DNA from 2 places in the Paenibacillus sp. FSL R7-269 genome. Region 2 is predicted to be linked to the other one. Evidence: riboswitches for the same ligand, from Rfam matches in the RefSeq annotation. Region 2 holds a riboswitch; the other holds the start of a gene.
The links. A riboswitch is a leader RNA that binds a small molecule or an ion and turns the genes downstream of it on or off. The one in region 2 is predicted to bind S-adenosylmethionine.

Region 1 (9,552 bases), on a different contig from region 2:
CCTTCACCCACGGCTGCCGGGAAGGAATCGGCTCCGGTGAGTAAGCGGTATGCGGCTGTTGCCATTACGCGCAGCGGGATAGAGCTGGCTGTGAAGCTTGGCGGGCGGCTTGGCGGGACTGAGGTTTTTGTCTATGCCAAGTATAGCGGCTGGCTGGAGGCGCGGAGCGGTGAGGTTACTGTTTTTGATGGACCGGTTAGAGGGTTGCTTCCCAAGCTCTTCGGGAGCTATGAGGCGGTCATTCTGTTCTTCTCGCTGGGGGCGGCTGTCCGGCTGACGGCTCCGCTGCTGCGGGATAAAAGAACCGATCCTGCCGTCATCGTCATCGATGAGCGCGGGGAGCATGTCATCAGTATGCTCTCCGGCCATCTCGGCGGAGCGAACAGGCTTACTCTGGAGATTGCGGAGCTGCTGGGCAGCCATCCGGTGATCACCACAGCTTCGGATGTACAGGGCACCTTCGCTGTTGACCTGCTGGGTCAAGAGTATCGCTGGCGCGCGGACAGTTTCACCCCCATGAAGGGGGTTAGTGCTGCGCTCGTTAACGGGGAGCCGGTGGCTTTTGTGCAGGAGAGCGGGGAACGTGACTGGCTGCCGCCGGGTGCTGAGGTGCCGGAGCATGTCTCTATGTTCGCAAGCAGGGCTGAGCTTAGGCATAGCGGACGCAGCTTCAGCGCAGCGATTGTGGTAAGCGACCGGCTGGCAGAGGAACTGGAGGAGGATGCACGAGCAGACACTGCACTGGCCGAGTCCATTGTAGTGTATCGCCCGCGCAGTCTGGTGCTTGGACTCGGCTGCAACCGCGGGACGTCTGCGGAAGAGCTGGAAGCCGTGGTCCTGCACACTCTGAATGAGCTTCATCTGTCGCTCCATAGTGTGCGGAATGTGGCGACGGCCGGGATCAAGGGGGATGAACCCGGGCTACTGGCCTTGTGCGCCAAATACAGCTGGGAGCTGGTTCTGTACACCCCGGAGCAGCTAAATACAGTTGAGCTGGACCATCCGTCTGAGGTGGTATTCAGGGCCACGGGGGCATACGGTGTCTGTGAACCTGCGGCCCTGCTGTCTTCAGGCGCGCATTCGCTCCTGCAGCCTAAGCTTAAGAGCGGCAATGTGACTATCGCCGTAGCCCGGGTCTTCTATCCTAGAGAGAAGGAGGGGAGCTGCGGTGAATGAGCCGAGGAATTTAGCAGGATATGAAAAAGAGCCGGGATTAGCCAGCCTGGAGCTGCAGGCCCGTCCCCGCCTGGTCATTGCAGGCACAGGCAGCGGCTCGGGCAAAACAACGGTCACGCTGGGGCTGATGCGCGCTTTTGCCCGGCGGGGCCTCAAGGTCCAGGGCTTCAAATGTGGCCCTGACTACATCGATCCCGCCTATCACACTGCGGTCACAGGCCGTCCCTCACGCAATTTGGACTCCTGGATGACTTCAAGCGATTATCTGCAGGAGTATTTCCTGCAGGCTTCGGCAGAGGCCGACTTGTCCGTCATTGAGGGTGTCATGGGTCTGTATGACGGCAAGGAGGATACGGCGCTGACCGGATCAACGGCGGAGATCGCCATTCTGACTGCCAGCCCTGTACTCCTGGTGGTCGATGTCCGCAGCATGGGCCGCAGTGCTGCGGCGATAGTGCTGGGCTTCCGTCAGCTGGAGCCGCAGGTGCGGATTGCCGCCGTTCTGGTGAACCGCTGCGGCAGCGAGGGTCATTACCGGTTAGTTAAGGCGGCCATTGAAGCAGCCTGCGGGATTCCCGTGATCGGCTGGCTCCCCCGCGATAGCGGGCTGGACATCCCGGAGCGGCATCTGGGCTTGCTGCCCGCTGTGGAACGCGGGGAGCTTGCGCCTTTGTTCGACCGTGCCGCCGATATGCTGGAGCAAGGCACGGATCTGGAGCAGCTGCTGGAGATTGCTGCTACAGCTCCTGCTGTGCAGAAGATACTTGCGGCTGCGGATGATCAGTGTAATCCTGCTGTGCCGATGATACATAAGACACAGGCAGGCCCGGCGGAGCCTGCCCCGGTCATTGCCGTAGCCCGGGACGCGGCGTTCAACTTCTACTACGCAGATAATCTGGAGCTGCTCGCACGTGAAGGTGCTAAGCTGATTTACTTCAGCCCGCTCAGCGGTGAAGGCATTCCGCCGGAAGCGGGCGGCCTCTATATCGGCGGCGGCTTCCCGGAAGAATTCGCGGCTGTGATTGCCGCGAACCAGCTGTTCCTTGGCGGACTGAGGTCTGCCGCAGACGCTGGAATGCCGCTCTATGCGGAGTGCGGCGGCTACATGGTGCTGGCCCGCAGTCTGACCGACCGCAACGGCAGGGTGCATGAGATGGCCGGAATCGTTCCGGCACACACTGAGATGCAGGAACGCCGGGCGGCACTCGGCTATCGTGAAGTTACGGCACTTCACGACTGTCTGCTGCTGAAGCAGGGCGAGCGCCTGCGCGGCCATGAATTTCATTACTCCGTCATGAGCTATCCTGACGGGGAAGCCCGAACCTATGCCTATGAGAGTAAGGGCAGAGGGGGGAGCCAGCCGGAAGGCTACATCAGCGGCAGCATTATGGCTGCTTATGCGCATATCCACTTGGCCTCCCATCTCCCGGCAGCAGCCCGGCTTGTAGCAGCCTGCCGGGCATATCGTGACCGCAAACAAGCTGTACAGCAGCATGATTCCGATTCCTGCAATCAACAAGTGGAATAACGTATCTTAAATTATTGATTCTAACAGAATGTGTGGAGATAAGTGGAAAAACAACATCTATTCATGTTACTTTTAGCTGCTTGGGCTAAAATGGGCAACAGTAAGTGTTGTTTTTCCAACTGTTGTTCTAGTACCGGTCATTCGTTCATTAGCAAGTGTAGAAAATCCAACTATCCCCCGTTCCGTTCAAACCAGCCTAAGTCTCATCAGCAAATCACTTCTGTCTACTATATGTCAACCGCTTGTCATACGTATAAGAGCCACGTATAATAGGACAAGAGAACGCTTTATTACCGCGCTCGGGCTGGTCAACCGATCAGTTCCAGCGCAGGAAACCATTGAAAGTTAATAGAAGCAACAGCATATGGATGCATCAGGAGAAGGGGGAACGCTGCAGTGAAATTGTTGGGAGCGATTGAAGCAGGAGGAACAAAGTTTGTATGCGGTATCGGGAATGAGGACGGGACAATTATCGACCGGGTGAGCTTTCCGACTGCCACTCCTCAGGAGACTATGAGCCAGGTAATGGATTATTTCAGCGGAAAAGCTGTGGAGGCTATCGGGATCGGCTCGTTTGGACCGATTGATCCCGTTATTGGCAGCCCCACCTATGGATATATTACAACCACACCCAAGCCGCACTGGGGCGGTTATAATCTGGTGGGAGCCGTGGAGGAGCAATTCCAGGTTCCGATCGGCTTCGATACAGATGTGAACGGCGCAGCGCTGGGCGAATACACCTGGGGGGCAGCGCAAGGTCTGGATAGCTGCCTGTATATCACTGTAGGTACCGGGATCGGTGCCGGTGCTGTGGTGGGCGGGAAGCTCGTTCACGGGCTGTCCCATCCCGAGATGGGACATATTCTGGTTCGTCGTCATCCCGAGGACCACTACGAAGGCTTCTGCCCTTATCACGGCGATTGCCTGGAGGGTCTGGCAGCAGGTCCGGCCATCGGCAAGCGCTGGGGTAAGCCGGCGGGCGAGCTGTCTGCAGATCATCCGGCCTGGGCGATGGAGGCCCACTATCTGGCTCATGCTCTTATGAACTATGTGCTGATCCTCTCGCCGCAGAAGATCGTAATGGGCGGCGGTGTGATGAAGCAGAGCCAGCTCTTCCCGCTGATTCATGCCAAGCTGCGGGAGCTGCTCGGCGGATATGTGCAGCATCCAGCGCTCAATGAAGAGATTGGCAGCTATATTGTGCCTCCGCAGCTTGGAGATAACGCCGGTCTGTCGGGTGCACTGGGTCTGGCCAAGCTGGCTTTGGACCGCAAGTAGGATCTCCTGACAAAAAGGCATTGACTGTTACGTAATATATGGTATCCTAGGTTTTAACAGTATAGCATTTAAGAGGAAGCACCTCTTTCACGAATTTCGTGGGAGAGGTGCTTTTTTGCGTTCAAATATAAGAATGTATAGGTTTCACGCTATAAATTATCCTTATATTTGTCGCTGAAACGGTACCGTCCTTTATAGGACGGCAGAGCCGTTTCCGCTTGCCAGCGCTCATGCGTACTGTAAGACGACGAAAGTAGGGATTCATATGCAGATCGTATTTATGAACCGTTTGTGCAGAAGATCAGGAGTGGATGGGGAGACTTTTGCCCAGCTGTGGATTGGAGAGGAAGAGGGGCAGTGGCGTCTTGGCTGGCGTGATTTCTCCGGCGAACAGGAGACGGGCGATAGCCTGTGGTATGAAGGCGGATCATGGAATGAGATGCTGTGTGTATACCGGCACGAGCTTGCCGTGAAGATGGGGGATGGCTACCGCCCGCTGATTGACGGGGTATTTCATGACGAGGATAATCTCAGCAGCCGCAGCCAGGAGCAGCTTAAGCTGCAGTATTACAGTGAGCATTACGGGAATGAAGCGATCTTCGAGGAGCTGTGCTCCTGGCGCAGAGGGAAGGCCTCCGGCGAACGGAAAGCGCCTTATATCCTGGCCAGCAACCGTCTGCTGCGCATGATCAGCGCATTTCTTCCCCGCACGGAGGAGGAGCTGCTACAGCTTCCAGGTGTAGGTGAAGGCAAAGCCACACAGTATGGAGCGGACTGGCTCAGTATCACCGCAGCGGCTGAGCGTGAGCATGATTTTCCGCTAAGCTGGGTGAATCATACAATAGACGAAGAGAGCTTCGTATCCTGGCAATATAAGCAGAAGGAGCTTAAGTACAAGAAGGAGCTGGAGCGGCTGAGACTGCGGCGTGTTCTGTTACAGGGGATCGAAGAGGGGCAAGGAATGGAGCAGCTCAGAGTGCTTAGCGGAGTTTCCCGCCGTGAAGTGCTTGAAGTAGTAGAGGAGCTGGAGAAGGACGGATACTCGGCCGAGAAGCTTATTGCCCTGGAGCTGAGCGGAGTGAGCCCCGAAGAACAGAACAATATTTGGACAGCCTATGAACTGATCGGCGACAACTTCCTGAAGCCTGTTCTTTACAAAGCTTACGGTGAACCTTTCGTTCCTGCTGACGGACTCGATCTGTATTACGAACGCCTGCGGCTGATCCGCATCCGCTTCCGGCGGGAGCATCCGGCCGCTCTTGGAATGGCTGCCCCTTTGTAAGGGGGTGACCGGCGGCCTGAAGCGGCCCCAATCTGCGGTCCTGATGACCGGGATTTTTCATCGGCGCAGACGCATTACATACTGGTGGCATACCAAAAAGACGAAGGCTATCCGCATCCCGGAATAGCCGGGTATACGGTGCCTTCGTCCTTCGTATTCGTCCGCCCTGCTTCATAGCCACTCCTTCTTACGGAAGATAATGAGCATTCCGCAGCCTAGCGTCACCATGACAGCAATGACGCCATAGTAGCCGTACTCGGTGTGGATCTCCGGGATATTGTCAAAGTTCATGCCGTAGATCCCGGTAATCACGGTCAGCGGCATGAATATGGTGGTAATTGCCGTAAATACACGCATGATTTCATTGGCACGGTTCGCAATACTGGACTGATAAGCTTCGCGTAAGTTGCCCATGAGATCGCGGTACGTTTCGAAGGTTTCAGAGATCTTGACCGCATTCTCATAGATATCGCTGAAATACTTCTGCAGCTGATCGTCGATCAGGCGAAGATCCTTTTTGTTGAGCGTGTTGATAACTTCCTTCTGCGGGCCGAGCATCTTCTTCAGCCAGAGAATCTCACTGCGCAGACCAATGATCTCGCTCAGATGCGATTTCTTGGTATGCATGAGGATGTCTTCCTCCAGCTTCTCGATCCGCGCTTCAATCCGGTCACCGACCGAGAAGAAGTTGTCGACAACGAGGTCGATCAGCAGATACAGGAAGCGGTCAGGCGTACTGACCTCCTGCTCCCACAGTACGGGCTTCAGGACACGAAGCTCATGGATCTTCTGCTTCGTAACGGTAATAATATAATGTCTGCCAAGGAATACGTTAAGCGCACGGAGGAAAATTTCCTCATCATCGAACCGGATGCTGTTCACCACGATGAAATAATGACTCTCATAAATCTCCAGCTTCGGACGCTGATCCTCTTCACTAAGACAGTCTTCCACAGCCAGATCATGCAGTCCGTATATAGGCTGAAGCTCTACAAGGTCCTCCACATCGGCATCAATCCAGTAGAACCCCTCGGCAGGGGCGGTTAAAGTTTCTTCAATATTGTCAATAGGCGTAAAAACCCCTGCATTCACCAGCCGGATTTTCATCTGATTCACTCCTTATGTCCCTGGTCTTCTCCAGGGGTATGCTAATTTCAGCACACGGAAAAAATCAGCTTGGCCGGTGGTACAATCATGGATGAAGGCCAAAAGATGGTCCGAGAGCATGAAGAAAAAGGGCTCCCGCCGCCGGCAAGCTGATGTTAATCCTGTGTGGTTGTTCATTCTGCACGCATATTCGCGAGCCCGGGTCGCCTTCCATTGTTCTCTCACCTCTTCTTTTCGCCGTTTATTTTGGTTGAAACACTTGTCTAGTATAACGCCGGGATATGGGTCTTACAAGAGAAATTGTTTTCTGTCATAAGGCCCCTTCAGCATTGTATGGACTTGACGAAAAGGAGGTTCATGATTTAAAGTGAAATTTAAGAAAAAGCATCTTTCGGATGCTTAAGGTTATTCAACTGAATACAGCTAAATCTTATCAAGAGCAGGTGGAGGGACTAGCCCGATGAAACCCGGCAACCGGCGTGTGAGCGCACGGTGCTAATTCTTGCGGAAGCTTTGCAGGGCGTTATTCGTCCGGCGGAAGTTCTCTGGCAGATGAGAGAGGCGCATATGACTGCATGATATGACCTTTCTCGCCCGGGAAAGGTCTTTTTTCGCTACCCTGCCTCAGGATTAACCACCAAGTGGAACCCCATTTCAGTTAAGGAGTGAACAGCAATGCCTATCAAAATTCCCGACAGCCTGCCGGCCAAAGAAGTGTTATCCGGTGAGAATATTTTTGTAATGGATGAAAGCCAGGCCTTCCATCAGGATATCCGTCCCCTGCGGATCGCCATCCTGAATCTGATGCCTACCAAAGAAACTACTGAGACCCAGCTGCTGCGCCTTATCGGGAATTCCCCGCTTCAGGTGGATGTTGTTCTGCTGCATCCCAGCTCCCATACGTCGAAGAATACTTCGGCTGAGCATTTGAAGAGCTTTTACAAAACCTTTGATGAGATCAGCCACCGCCGGTTCGACGGCTTGATTGTAACGGGCGCTCCCGTAGAACAACTTGAATTCGAGGATGTCAACTACTGGGAAGAGCTGAAAGTGATTTTTGAGTGGAGCAAACAGAATGTAACCTCGACCATGCACATCTGTTGGGCGGCACAGGCAGGACTGTATCATCACTTTGGTGTGCGCAAGGTGAGTCTGCCGGACAAATGCTTCGGAGTGTTTCCGCATACGATGAGCCATAATAATGTCAAGCTGCTGCGCGGCTTCGATGAAGTGTTCCATGTTCCGCATTCCCGCCATACCGATGTCTCCCGTGAAGATATTGAGCGGAACCCGGAGCTGCAGATTCTGGCAGAATCCGAGGAAGCCGGGGTGTACCTGGTGGCTACGCATGACGGGAAGCAGATTTTTGTTACCGGACATTCGGAATATGATCCCTTCTCGCTGAAATGGGAGTATGACCGGGATATCGCAAAAGGGCTGGAGGTTGCCTTGCCGAAGCACTATTATCCCAAGGATGATCCGACGCGTACTCCGCCGGCAGTCTGGCGCGCCCATGCCAACTTATTATTCGCTAATTGGCTCAATTACTATGTATACCAGGAGACTCCTTACGATATCGGGGCATTTATCTAAGAGGTTAACTTATTCTTAATAGAAGTAATTAATCAGGAGGCAATGGAGATGGATGAGAAACTGAGAATTGAGAGCAGACTGGCACAGATTGGTTCGATGGAGGACCCCGCCACCGGGGCCATTAATTACCCGATTTATCATGCGACGGCTTTCCGTCACCCTAGACTTGGGCAGAGCACAGGCTTTGACTACATCCGCACCAAAAATCCTACCCGCTCTGTCCTCGAAGAAGCGGCAGCGGCCCTGGAATCCGGGGATGCCGGCTTCGCCTGCGCTTCCGGTATGGCTGCGCTGACTACGGTGTTCACCTTGTTTGGACAAGGGGACCATCTCATTGTGTCGCTCGACCTGTACGGCGGAACCTACCGGTTGCTGGAACGGATTCTCTCCAAATACGGCATCAGTGCCTCCTATGTAGATACGAACGATCTGGATGGACTGGAAGCAGCCCGCCAGCCGGGGACAAAAGCCGTATTCATTGAGACGCCGACCAATCCGCTGATGATGATTACGGATGTCGAAGCCGTATGTACCTGGGCCCGCCGTCACGGGCTGCTCACGATTGTAGATAATACGCTGCTGACTCCGTTCTTCCAGCGCCCGCTGGAGCTTGGAGCAGATATCGTGGTTCACAGTGCGACTAAGTATCTGGGCGGGCATAACGATGTGCTGGCTGGGCTGATTGTGACCAAGGGCGCAGAATTGTCTGCTGAAATGGCCGTCCTGCATAACTCTCTGGGAGCGGTTCTCGCGCCGAATGACAGCTATCAGCTGATGAAAGGTATGAAGACCCTGGCGCTGCGCATGGAGCGGCATGAGAGCAATGCCCTGGCCATCGCCCGTTATCTGCAGAAGCATCCGGCTATTGCCGAGGTCTTCCATCCGGGTCTGCCGGACCATCCGGGCTATGCCATTCAGAACCGCCAGTCCTCCGGCAACACCGGGATCTTCTCCTTCAAGGTAAAAGAGGCCAGCTATGTGGAGCCGCTGCTCCGCCATATCAAGCTAATCGCCTTCGCCGAGAGTCTGGGCGGTGTCGAATCGCTGATGACCTATCCGGCGATACAGACTCATGCCGATATTCCGGCTGAAATCCGCGATGCTGTAGGCGTGGATGACCGACTGCTGCGCTTCTCTGTCGGCATAGAGCATGTAGATGATCTGATTGCGGATCTCGGACAGGCCCTGGAGGCCGCCCGGAGCGAGCTGGAATAAGGCGATGCGCCCCGGACCTGGCCCGGCATGAGGGATTCGCAGAACGTACAAGCAGCAGTGCCTTCGGGCGCTGCTGTTTAATTTTGCCTGGGACAAGGTCAATTACCGGTTCTGCGCAGCGAAACATTTTTCAAGAACAGCCGATTGTGATACGATGGGAGAACGGACTATTTTTATTTCAAATTGTATTTATCTCATAGACTTCATAGATGAAGAGGAGGCCGTCAACAGTGAGTGCAGTCGATCTTATACTGGATAAGGCACTGAAGGGTGAACGTCTTCAGTTGGAAGATACGGTCACGTTGTTCGAGAGCAATGAAATTGAGAAAATGGGCGCTGCCGCAGATATTATTATGAAGCGCTGGCACCCGGA
Region 2 (9,552 bases):
AATTGCCCCGGCGCTGCTGCTGTTCCCTACAATCGCGATGATGCGCGGGTATTTCCAGGGCCGTAACAATATGATGGCCGGGGGCATCTCACAGATTGTCGAGCAGATTGCCCGGGTATCCACAGCCATTCTGCTTGCATTCATCCTGCTGCACCAGGGCTACAGCAATACCTGGATGGCGGCAGGCGCATCCTTCGGCAGTGTACTCGGCAGTATCGGCGCCTTCGGCGTGATGCTGTATTATGCCATGAAGCTGCGCCGCAGCGAGGAGAAGGTGGCACTGTATGAATCGAGTGAGGCCCGTATCCCGCTGCTGAAGATTTATAAGGATATTTTCAAGCTGTCCATACCGATTGTATTATCTTCTGTTACGGTGCCTGTAGTGAACTTTATTGATACTTCTTTCATTGTTCCGCTGCTTAGCGGTAAGATCGGGATGGAGCAGGCTACTTGGGCCCTAAGTATCTTCGGCAGCCGGGCACAGAGTGTGGCCGGGATTCCTCCGGTATTGTCGATCGCCCTAAGTGCATCGCTGATTCCGATAATATCTGCCGCCTTCGCACGCAAAGATGAACAGCACCTGCAGCGTCAGGTCACACTCGCCATGCGGGTGTCTATTCTGACCGGCACACCGGTTGTACTCTCTCTGGTCGTGGCGGCGTATTCCGTTAATGGCCTGCTGTTCAAAACACTGGATGGCAGCGGCATTGTGGCGATGCTGACACTCGGTACTATTTTCCAGATTACGATGATGACCACTAACTCCATCCTGCTTGGAATGGGCAAATCGCGGATATCGATGTATTACGTGCTTGTGGGTATCCTCGTGAAGTTCGGCTCCAACTTCCTGTTCAGCCAGTGGTTTGGCATCTATGGCATTATCGGTTCTACGGCACTTTGCTTCATAGTGATTACACTGCTTAATCTGCGGATGCTCAAAAAAATCGTCCCCTTCACTATTCTCGGCAAACGATGGGGAGGCTTCTCTATTGCGGTCTTGGCCTCAGCAGGTATCGGCTATGGCTTGAATGAAGCAGGTATATTGATGACGCAGCTGATGCCGGCCCGCCTGGCCTTCCTGATTACCTGTCTGGTGGTTGGAGCGGCAGTGGTGATTGTCTATCTGGTTCTCCTGATTATTCTGGGCGTACTCAGCAGCCAGGAGGTTGCCGGTTATCCCCGTCCGCTCCGCAAGGTGCTGGGTCCTTTGATGAAATTGCAGCCGGCCCGTGTACGTTCCGGTGAATAATGATGTTTGACTTATTCCTTACATTTTGATTCACTTAAAGAGCAAGCTTCGTGTGGAACTTTCTGATAGAAGGGAATGGTCAATTGATGGACAAAATCAGCTCCCCTGCCCAGTTTCAGGTAGCAATTCAGTCTCCGCGCCTGACGGTGGCAGTCTTCAAGGCAGATTGGTGTGTGGATTGTAAATTCATTGATCCGTTCATGCCGGATGTGCAGCAGAAATATGCAGAGCGTCTTACCCTGGTGGAAGTGGATGTCGATGCTGTAGGTGAAGTCAGCCAGGAACAGAATATACTGGGCATTCCAAGCTTTGTCGCGTATACCGATGGACGGGAACTGGTCCGGTTCGTGAACAAGCTCCGCAAGTCCCGGGAAGAAATCGAGAAGTTCCTTGATACGGCGCTGGACGTTTATCTCAGCATTCACAAGTAATTACGCAGCACCGCTTTCGCCCAATTCGAGCAGAAGCGGTGCTTTTTTCTTATAAACTCATTCCTATACAATACGGGTGATACTATTGACGACACTTCAATTAAAATGGCTCAGCTATCTGACCTGTCTCATTATGTTCATGGCGCTGTTTGGCGGGGTTGTGGTGACGAAGACCGGCTCGGGACTGGAATGCGGGAATGAGTGGCCGCTGTGCCACGGGAAGCTGATTCCTGCCTATACCATCGGCTCTCTGATTGAATATACCCACCGTTTGTTCAGCGGCCTGGCGGGCCTGTTATCACTGGCTTCCATGGTTGCCTTCTGGCGTTTTGCCAGGCACCGCAAGGATCTGCTGGCCTACGCCCTGCTGACCCTGATCTTCGTCATCGTTCAAGGCGGGATGGGAGCGCTTGCAGTAGTGAAGTCGCAATCAGCTGCAGTCATGGCCCTGCATATGGGCTTCTCGCTGATCGCCTTCGCCGGTTCGCTGATGCTGGCGCTTGGGACCCGGCGGGCATTCTCCCCTGGAGCGGAACTCAGCACAGGAAGTCCCAAAGTCCGCCTGGCCTTCCGCAACTTAACCTGGGTTACTGCAGTATATTCATATATCGTTGTCTATATAGGGGCCTATGTAAGCCACACCAGCTCCCAGGGCGGGTGCTCCGGCTGGCCGCTGTGTAACGGACAATGGATTCCGGAGATGAGCGGCGGAGTAGGGATCGTATTTGTGCACCGGATTGCGGCGGCGATTCTTTTCCTGCTGACGGCTATGCTTGGGCATCTGGCCTTCTGGAAGTATAAGGAGCTGCCGGAGCTGAGGGCTCTTGGAGTAGCGGCAGTTCTGCTATGCCTGATGCAGGTATTCAGCGGAGCGGCTGTGGTATACACACTGAATAATGAGAAATTGTACATATTTGCTGCGATGTCTCATATTGTGCTGATCTCCGGACTCTTCGGGGTTCTGTGCTACATGAGTGTAAGGGTCTGGCAGTTAAGCGGAGCTGGCAGAGGCAGCAAGTGATAAGCATAAGGCAACGGTGGACGGGATAAGCATAACGTCCTGTTTGAGGAGGAAGGCTATAGTGCGATACGGTAATTTACGACAATGGATCGAGCAACTCCGCAGGGATAAGGATCTGGCAGTGATAGATACGCCTGTTGATCCTTATCTGGAGCTTGCCGAAATTCACCGCCGGGTGGTGCAGGAGGAAGGCCCGGCACTGCTGTTCACGAACGTGCAAGGAACACCGTTCCCGGTCGCTACGAATCTATTCGGTTCAGTCCGGCGCGTCAACAAAGCCTTTGGGACAAGACCGGAGCAGCTGCTGAAGTCGCTGACAACGGCGATGGAGCAGCTGATCCCGCCTTCCGCCGCCGGCTTATGGCGGGAGAAGACGGTGCTGCTTGAGCTGCTGAGGGCAGGAACCAAGAACATACCGCAAGGAGAGGCTCCTGTGCTCGGCGTCTGCAGCAGCAGTGATCCGCTTAAGGAGCTGCCCCGGATCACAGCCTGGCCTAAGGATGGCGGGGCATTCCTCACGCTTCCTCTGGTCTATACGGAGAATATCACCAACCCTAAGGATCATAACCTCGGAATGTACCGGATTCAGATGTATGACGACAGTACCACAGGCATTCACTGGCAGATTCACAAGGGCGGCGGCTTTCATCACTCGCAGGCAGAGCATCTCGGGGAGACCCTGCCGGTGTCTGTCTTCATCGGCGGGCCGCCGGCCCTGATTGCTGCGGCAGTGGCTCCGGTCCCGGAACGGATTCCGGAGCTGCTGCTAGCCTCGCTGATGCTGGGTGGCAAGCTTCCCATGGTGCAGGACCCCTTGGGCGGGCACCGGATTCCGGCAGAGGCCGAGTTCTCCATCCGGGGACGCGTGTCTCCGCTGGAGCGGAGAGCGGAAGGCCCGTATGGGAGCCAGTCCGGCTACTATTCCATGCAGCATGATTTCCCGGTCATGCATGTTCAGCGCATGTGGCACCGCAAGGATGCCATCTACCCGGCGACCATCACCGGCAAGCCGCGCCAGGAGGATTATTACCTGAAGGATTATTTGCAACGGCTGCTCGCTCCGGCCTATCCTCTGCTGATCCCTTCGGTCAAAGCGCTATGGTCCTATTCCGAATCCGGTTCGCATTCATTGACCTCAGCGGTCGTGAGGGAGAGCTATCCGCGTGAGTATATGGTGTCAGCGTTTCGTATCTTAGGGGAAGGCCAGCTCTCCTTAACCAAATTCCTTCTGCTAACTAATGTGCAGGTAGAGCTTACCGACTTTCCCAAGTTGCTGGAAACGGTGCTTGAGCGCTTCAATCCGCAATTGGATCTGACGATCTTTGCCAATACCTCCATGGATACGCTGGATTATACTGGACGCAAGCTGAACCATGGCAGTAAGGCTGTGATGGCGGGCATCGGCAGCCCGGTCCGTCAGCTGCCAAAGACCTATACAGAGGGGCTGCTCCCATCAATCACCGCCGCTGTGCCTTATTGCGGAGGATGTTTAGCCGTTTCCGGTGCATCCTATGAAGAGGACCCGGAGCTGCCGGAACGGCTGGTGGCTGCCTTCAAGGAGAGGGAGACCGACTGGCCTTTGATTGTGCTGGTCGATCAGGCGGAAGAGGCGGTAAGCACGCAGACCTCATTCCTGTGGTCTGTATTCACCCGCTTCAATCCAGCGGACGATATTTATTCGGCGGCTGGGGTACAACGGGGCAGTGTCAGCTATACGCTGCCGATCATTATAGATGCCCGGATGAAGCCGGGATACCCGGAGGAGCTGGCTCCGAGCGAGGATATTGCGAAGCGGGTAGACCGCAATTGGAATCATTATTTTCCTCTAGCGTAGAAGTGAACTTTAAGGAGGGTCAAAATATGCTGCGGACATTACTGGGAGAGCCGCCCCGCGTGAACAGCGGTGTGCTGGCTGAAGCTATGGAATCCATGGCGAAGGCTGCCTCCATGCTGCGCAAGGAGATGGCGGCACATGAAGACCATGACCATGAATACCGCAAGCTGGAAATCTGGACACGGGGCTTGATCTCCTCTCTGGATGAGCTGGAGCAGAGCTGGTTCGCAGCCGCCTTTTTCCGGAAGTCAGTAATAGCCGGTTATATGGATGATATGTCGTCCACCGAGCAGGGGGAGTACGCCAGATATGTGTATTTCTACAAGGATGGCTTCATCCGTGTCTTCTCGCTGCTGGACAAGCTGGGCACGGTGCTGAACAATCTGTACAATCTCAATACAGGCAAGGTGAAAACGCATTTCTCCTACTTTACGGTGCTGAGGCAATTTCAGCTGCTTCATGCGCATCATCCGCTGGCGGACGAACTGGAGCGGATCAGGAATTCCTACCGGGAGCCGGTGGAGAATCTGCGCAAGCGGCGGAATGCCGAGATCCATTACATGAACGCGGAGATGACCGACGATCTCTGGCAGCGTCACCAGGGATTGCATGATAAGATCCGTCTGGAGGATCTGGACAGCCATCTGGAGGATTTGAAGCAGAGTCTGGAGATGGTATGCCAATCACTGGCAGCCGCATACAAGTACGGGAATGCGCAATGGCACAAGAAATTAGCGGTCCCAGGCCCGAAATCCGGGCATGCCCGTTCGTAAAAACTTACCTTTGACAAAAAACTCGAAACTGAATATACTTAGGCATACATTAACTTCTGACATGATACGGAATATATAACTTCATACTATTATCTTATCGAGAGCGGCGGAGGGATAGGCCCGATGAAGCCCGGCAACCGGTTTGAATACAGCTTTACGCTGTACCCAAATGTCATGGTGCTAATTCCTACAATGCCGCCGGTTTTGGGGTATTTGGCAGATGAGAAGGCATTGTCATTATACACACAGGGCCTCTTGCGATCTGCATGGATCGTAGGGGGTCTTTTTATTGCAATGATGGAAGCTAGAACAGAAGGGGGACGCAGCGGTTGATAGAATTGAAGGATATAACCAAGGTGTACGGCAAAGGCAGTAAGCAGGCAACTGCACTCTCTGCGCTGAGCCTGTCGATTAAGAAGGGTGAAATCTTCGGGGTGATCGGTCACTCCGGGGCCGGCAAAAGCACGCTGATCCGCTGCATTAATCTGCTCGAGCGCCCGACTGCGGGCGAGGTGTGGGTGGACGGTGTGGAGCTTACAGCGCTTAGCCAGAGACAGCTGCAAGAGCAGCGGCGCAAGATCGGGATGATTTTTCAGCATTTCAATCTGCTCTCATCGGCTACAGTCTATGATAATATCGCGTTTCCACTGCGGCTGATCGGAGCCGGAAGGAATGAGATTGAACAAAAGGTTAAAGATCTGCTCGCCCTGGTTGGACTGGAGGAGCACTGGAATAAGTACCCGGCTCAGCTATCCGGCGGACAGAAGCAGCGTGTCGGGATCGCCCGGGCGTTGGCGAGTGATCCGGACGTTCTGTTATGCGATGAAGCGACCTCGGCGCTTGATCCGCAGACGACAGACTCCATTCTTCGCCTGCTGATGGATATCAACAGCAAATTCCATCTGACCATCGTGCTGATTACACATGAGATGCATGTGATTCAGAGCATCTGCGACCGTGTTGCCGTGATCCATGGAGGCGGTATTGTGGAGCAGGGTGAAGTGGCCGAGGTATTTCTGAAGCCGAAGCATGAGGTTACCAGGGAATTCATCCGCAGTGAGACCCAGTCGGATGGACCGCTCCGGCAAGCAATTGATGCTGTGCACCCAGGCTACACGAAGTCGGTCAAAATCACTTTTCTCGGGCAAAAGACTTACGGATCCACGCTCTCACAGGTGGTTCAAGGAACAGGGGTTCACTTCGCCATTCTCCATGGCACGATCTCAACGATCAAGGATGTTCCTTACGGGCAGCTGATTGTACGGTTCGAAGGACCTGCCGATGCGGTTGAAGCCACGCTTACGGAGTTAGTAGCGCAAGGTCTTGATGTGGAGGTGATTTCCTGATGGGCGGACTGGATTTTAATAAGATTGATTGGGCAGAAATGCTCGATGCAACGGTGGCTACACTTAACATGGTAGTTATTTCAGGATTATTCACAATTATCCTTGGTTTACCGCTCGGAATTATGCTATATTTATGGGGGAGATCAAATAACACTATTATCAGAGCTGTTTACTCGGCATTATCATTTATCGTAAATATCCTGCGTTCCGTTCCGTTTATCATTCTCATGGTGGCCCTGATTCCGCTCAGCAAGATCATTATGGGCACCTCCATCGGTGTGCGCGGAACCATTCTGGCACTGGTGGTCGGTGCGGCTCCCTTTTTCGCCAGACTGGTGGAAACGGCGCTGCGGGAGGTTGACCGGGGAATTATTGAAGCAGCGCAGGGCATGGGGGCATCCACCGGGCAGATCGTGTTGCGCGTCTTGCTGCCGGAGGCTCGTCCGGGCTTGCTTGCCGGAATAACCATTACTTTAGTGACCCTTGTCTCTTATACTGCCATGGCGGGATTTATTGGCGGCGGCGGTCTGGGGGATCTGGCGATCCGTTACGGCTATTACCGTTATATGAAGGAAGTTATGATTATCGCAGTGGCACTGATAGTAATACTCGTCCAACTGCTGCAAATGGCCGGTGACCGGCTGGTAAGACATTTTACACGGAAATAAGGTACGTCCACATATAGCCTTATTCAATAAAACATATGGATTAGAGGGGGATTTACAGATGAAAAAAGTACTGCTTACATTCTTCAGCCTGACCTTGGTATTGGTGCTTGCCGCTTGCGGAAACAACAAGGCCAATAACACCACGAATTCTGCTGCTACAGAACCGACTACAGAGCCTGCTGCGGACCCGGTAACCCTGGTTATTGGTGCTTCTCCTGTACCGCATGCGGAAATCCTCAAAGCGATTGCCCCACTGCTTGAAGCCCAAGGCATTAAGCTGGAAATTAAAGAATTCACAGATTATATTCTTCCCAATACACAGCTTGCCGAGAAGCAGCTCGATGCGAACTTCTTCCAGCACAAGCCTTACCTGGATGATCAGAACGCCAAGAACGGCACAGATCTCGTATCTGTAACTGCTGTTCATGTAGAGCCATTTGGCGCTTATTCCAAAAAAATCAAATCGATTGACGAATTGGCAGAGGGTGCAAAGGTTGCAATTCCGAATGATGCAACGAACGGCGGACGCGCATTGATTCTGCTGGCTAAGAACGGCCTGATCAAGCTGAAGGATGACACCAATATTGCCTCTACCAAAGCGGATATCACTGAGAACGCCAAGAAGCTGGATATCATTGAGCTGGATGCAGCCATGCTGCCCCGTCAGCTGGATGAAGTAGACCTGGCGCTGATCAACACCAACTTTGCACTGGATGCTAAGCTGTCTCCTACCAAGGATGCGTTGTTCATTGAAGGCGGCGACTCCCCGTATGCCAACCTGCTGGTTGCCCGTCCTGACAATAAGGATTCCGATGCCATTCAGAAGCTGGCAGCAGCGCTGACATCCCCGGAAGCGAAGGCATTCATCGATAAGCAATATGACGGAGCGATTATTCCGGCATTCTAAGCTTAAGCTTAGGCAAGCTGAGTAATCCTAGTGAGACCAGAAGAAGCCCGGTAGCCAGAATTGGCCAGCGGAGCGGCTTCTGGTTTTTTTGCGAAGCCAGGTGGTTGATCCTACAGACGAAATCCTCTATAATAAAAAAAATCCCGGCCTCTTAGCGGAGGCCGGGATGGTTTATGAAACGGGATTAGAATACCTGAACGACTTCTTCCACGCCTTCTACTTCTTCAATCAGGGCGCGTTCGATCCCGGCTTTTAGCGTGATCGTGGAGCTTGGGCAACTGCCGCATGCACCCATAAGCTTCAGCTTAACGATGCCGTCTTCAACATCAATCAGTTCCACGTCACCGCCATCGCGCTGCAGGAACGGACGAAGTTTATCAAGGACTTCCAGTACTTCATCGTACATGGTTGCGCTTTGTACATTCTCACTCATTTCTCAATCACTCCTTTCGTATGTTTATTATAGTACAAAAAGTTAAAAAATAAAATGGTTAAGGCAGAATAGGGAGATCATCATGAGACCAATTATAGAATTCTGTGCCAGCAACATCGGCCACGGCACTGAACCGCTCAAGCTTAAGCTGGAACAAAACCCTGAATATGATGTAGTGGAGTACGGCTGTCTGAACAACTGCGGAGAGTGTTATCTCCAGCCGTTCGCCATGGTTGACGGGGAGATCATTGAGGCTGATTCCCCTGCTGCTCTGGAAGAGGCCATAGAAGCCGCTATACGAGAGGCAGAAGCCTGGGACAACCTGGAGATTGACTAAACCGCCTGGGTTCAAGCCGGGTTTCATCAGCCGAAATGGCGTTTAGACATCCACAGCACGCCGCTCTTCAGCAGGCGCGGAACCCGGCCCATGACAGAGCGGCGGCCCATCAGGCCGAAACCGGCATTTTTGCCGAGTGAACCGAGAGTTCCCTTCAGCTTAATCTTATGCAGCTTCGGGGTTTCTCCCCGCCACAGTGCCTGAATAATCTGACCCACCTGCTCGCCCTGGGCACCCGCCGCCTGTGCACTGGGGGCGAAGGGCAGGCTGGCACAATCCCCGATCACATAGACCTCCGGATATTCAGCGATATTGTAATATTCCCCGACAATGAGCCTGCCTCCGCGGTCCTTCGGAAGCTCAAGCTGCTGCACGACCTTCACCGGCTGAATACCGGCAGTCCATACCGTCACATCCGCCGGAATAGCCTGGGTGCCATTGAAGATGGCATCCTTTTCGACATGAGAGACCGACACCCCGCCGATCGTCTCCACCTGATGCTCACTGAACCATTCCTCGACATACCTGGACAGCTTAGCCGGAAAAGAAGACA

Region 1: it holds a riboswitch for S-adenosylmethionine, as region 2 does, so the genes downstream of both, metA (homoserine O-acetyltransferase MetA) here and C162_RS31585 (methionine ABC transporter ATP-binding protein) in region 2, are expected to answer to the same signal.

The regions. Positions count from the first base shown of each region.
Region 1 covers NZ_ASPS01000042.1:187,957-197,508, forward strand. Annotated here, with positions in the region: gene cobM (precorrin-4 C(11)-methyltransferase) at 1-44, shown strand, start outside; gene C162_RS19720 (cobalt-precorrin 5A hydrolase) at 37-1,176, shown strand; gene C162_RS19725 (cobyrinate a,c-diamide synthase) at 1,223-2,704, shown strand; gene C162_RS19730 (ROK family protein) at 3,101-3,982, shown strand; gene C162_RS19735 (HRDC domain-containing protein) at 4,248-5,264, shown strand; gene corA (magnesium/cobalt transporter CorA) at 5,436-6,371, opposite strand; SAM riboswitch class I at 6,799-6,930, shown strand; gene metA (homoserine O-acetyltransferase MetA) at 7,047-7,964, shown strand; gene C162_RS19750 (aminotransferase class I/II-fold pyridoxal phosphate-dependent enzyme) at 8,013-9,179, shown strand; gene mqnC (cyclic dehypoxanthinyl futalosine synthase) at 9,410-9,552, shown strand, end outside.
Region 2 covers NZ_ASPS01000114.1:64,230-73,781, reverse strand. Annotated here, with positions in the region: gene C162_RS31615 (putative polysaccharide biosynthesis protein) at 1-1,249, shown strand, start outside; gene C162_RS31610 (thioredoxin family protein) at 1,336-1,680, shown strand; gene C162_RS31605 (COX15/CtaA family protein) at 1,766-2,701, shown strand; gene C162_RS31600 (UbiD family decarboxylase) at 2,763-4,535, shown strand; gene C162_RS31595 (Cthe_2314 family HEPN domain-containing protein) at 4,562-5,308, shown strand; SAM riboswitch class I at 5,400-5,535, shown strand; gene C162_RS31585 (methionine ABC transporter ATP-binding protein) at 5,638-6,654, shown strand; gene C162_RS31580 (methionine ABC transporter permease) at 6,654-7,322, shown strand; gene C162_RS31575 (MetQ/NlpA family ABC transporter substrate-binding protein) at 7,381-8,229, shown strand; gene C162_RS31570 (NifU family protein) at 8,414-8,662, opposite strand; gene C162_RS31565 (YuzB family protein) at 8,745-8,999, shown strand; gene C162_RS31560 (NAD(P)/FAD-dependent oxidoreductase) at 9,026-9,552, opposite strand, start outside.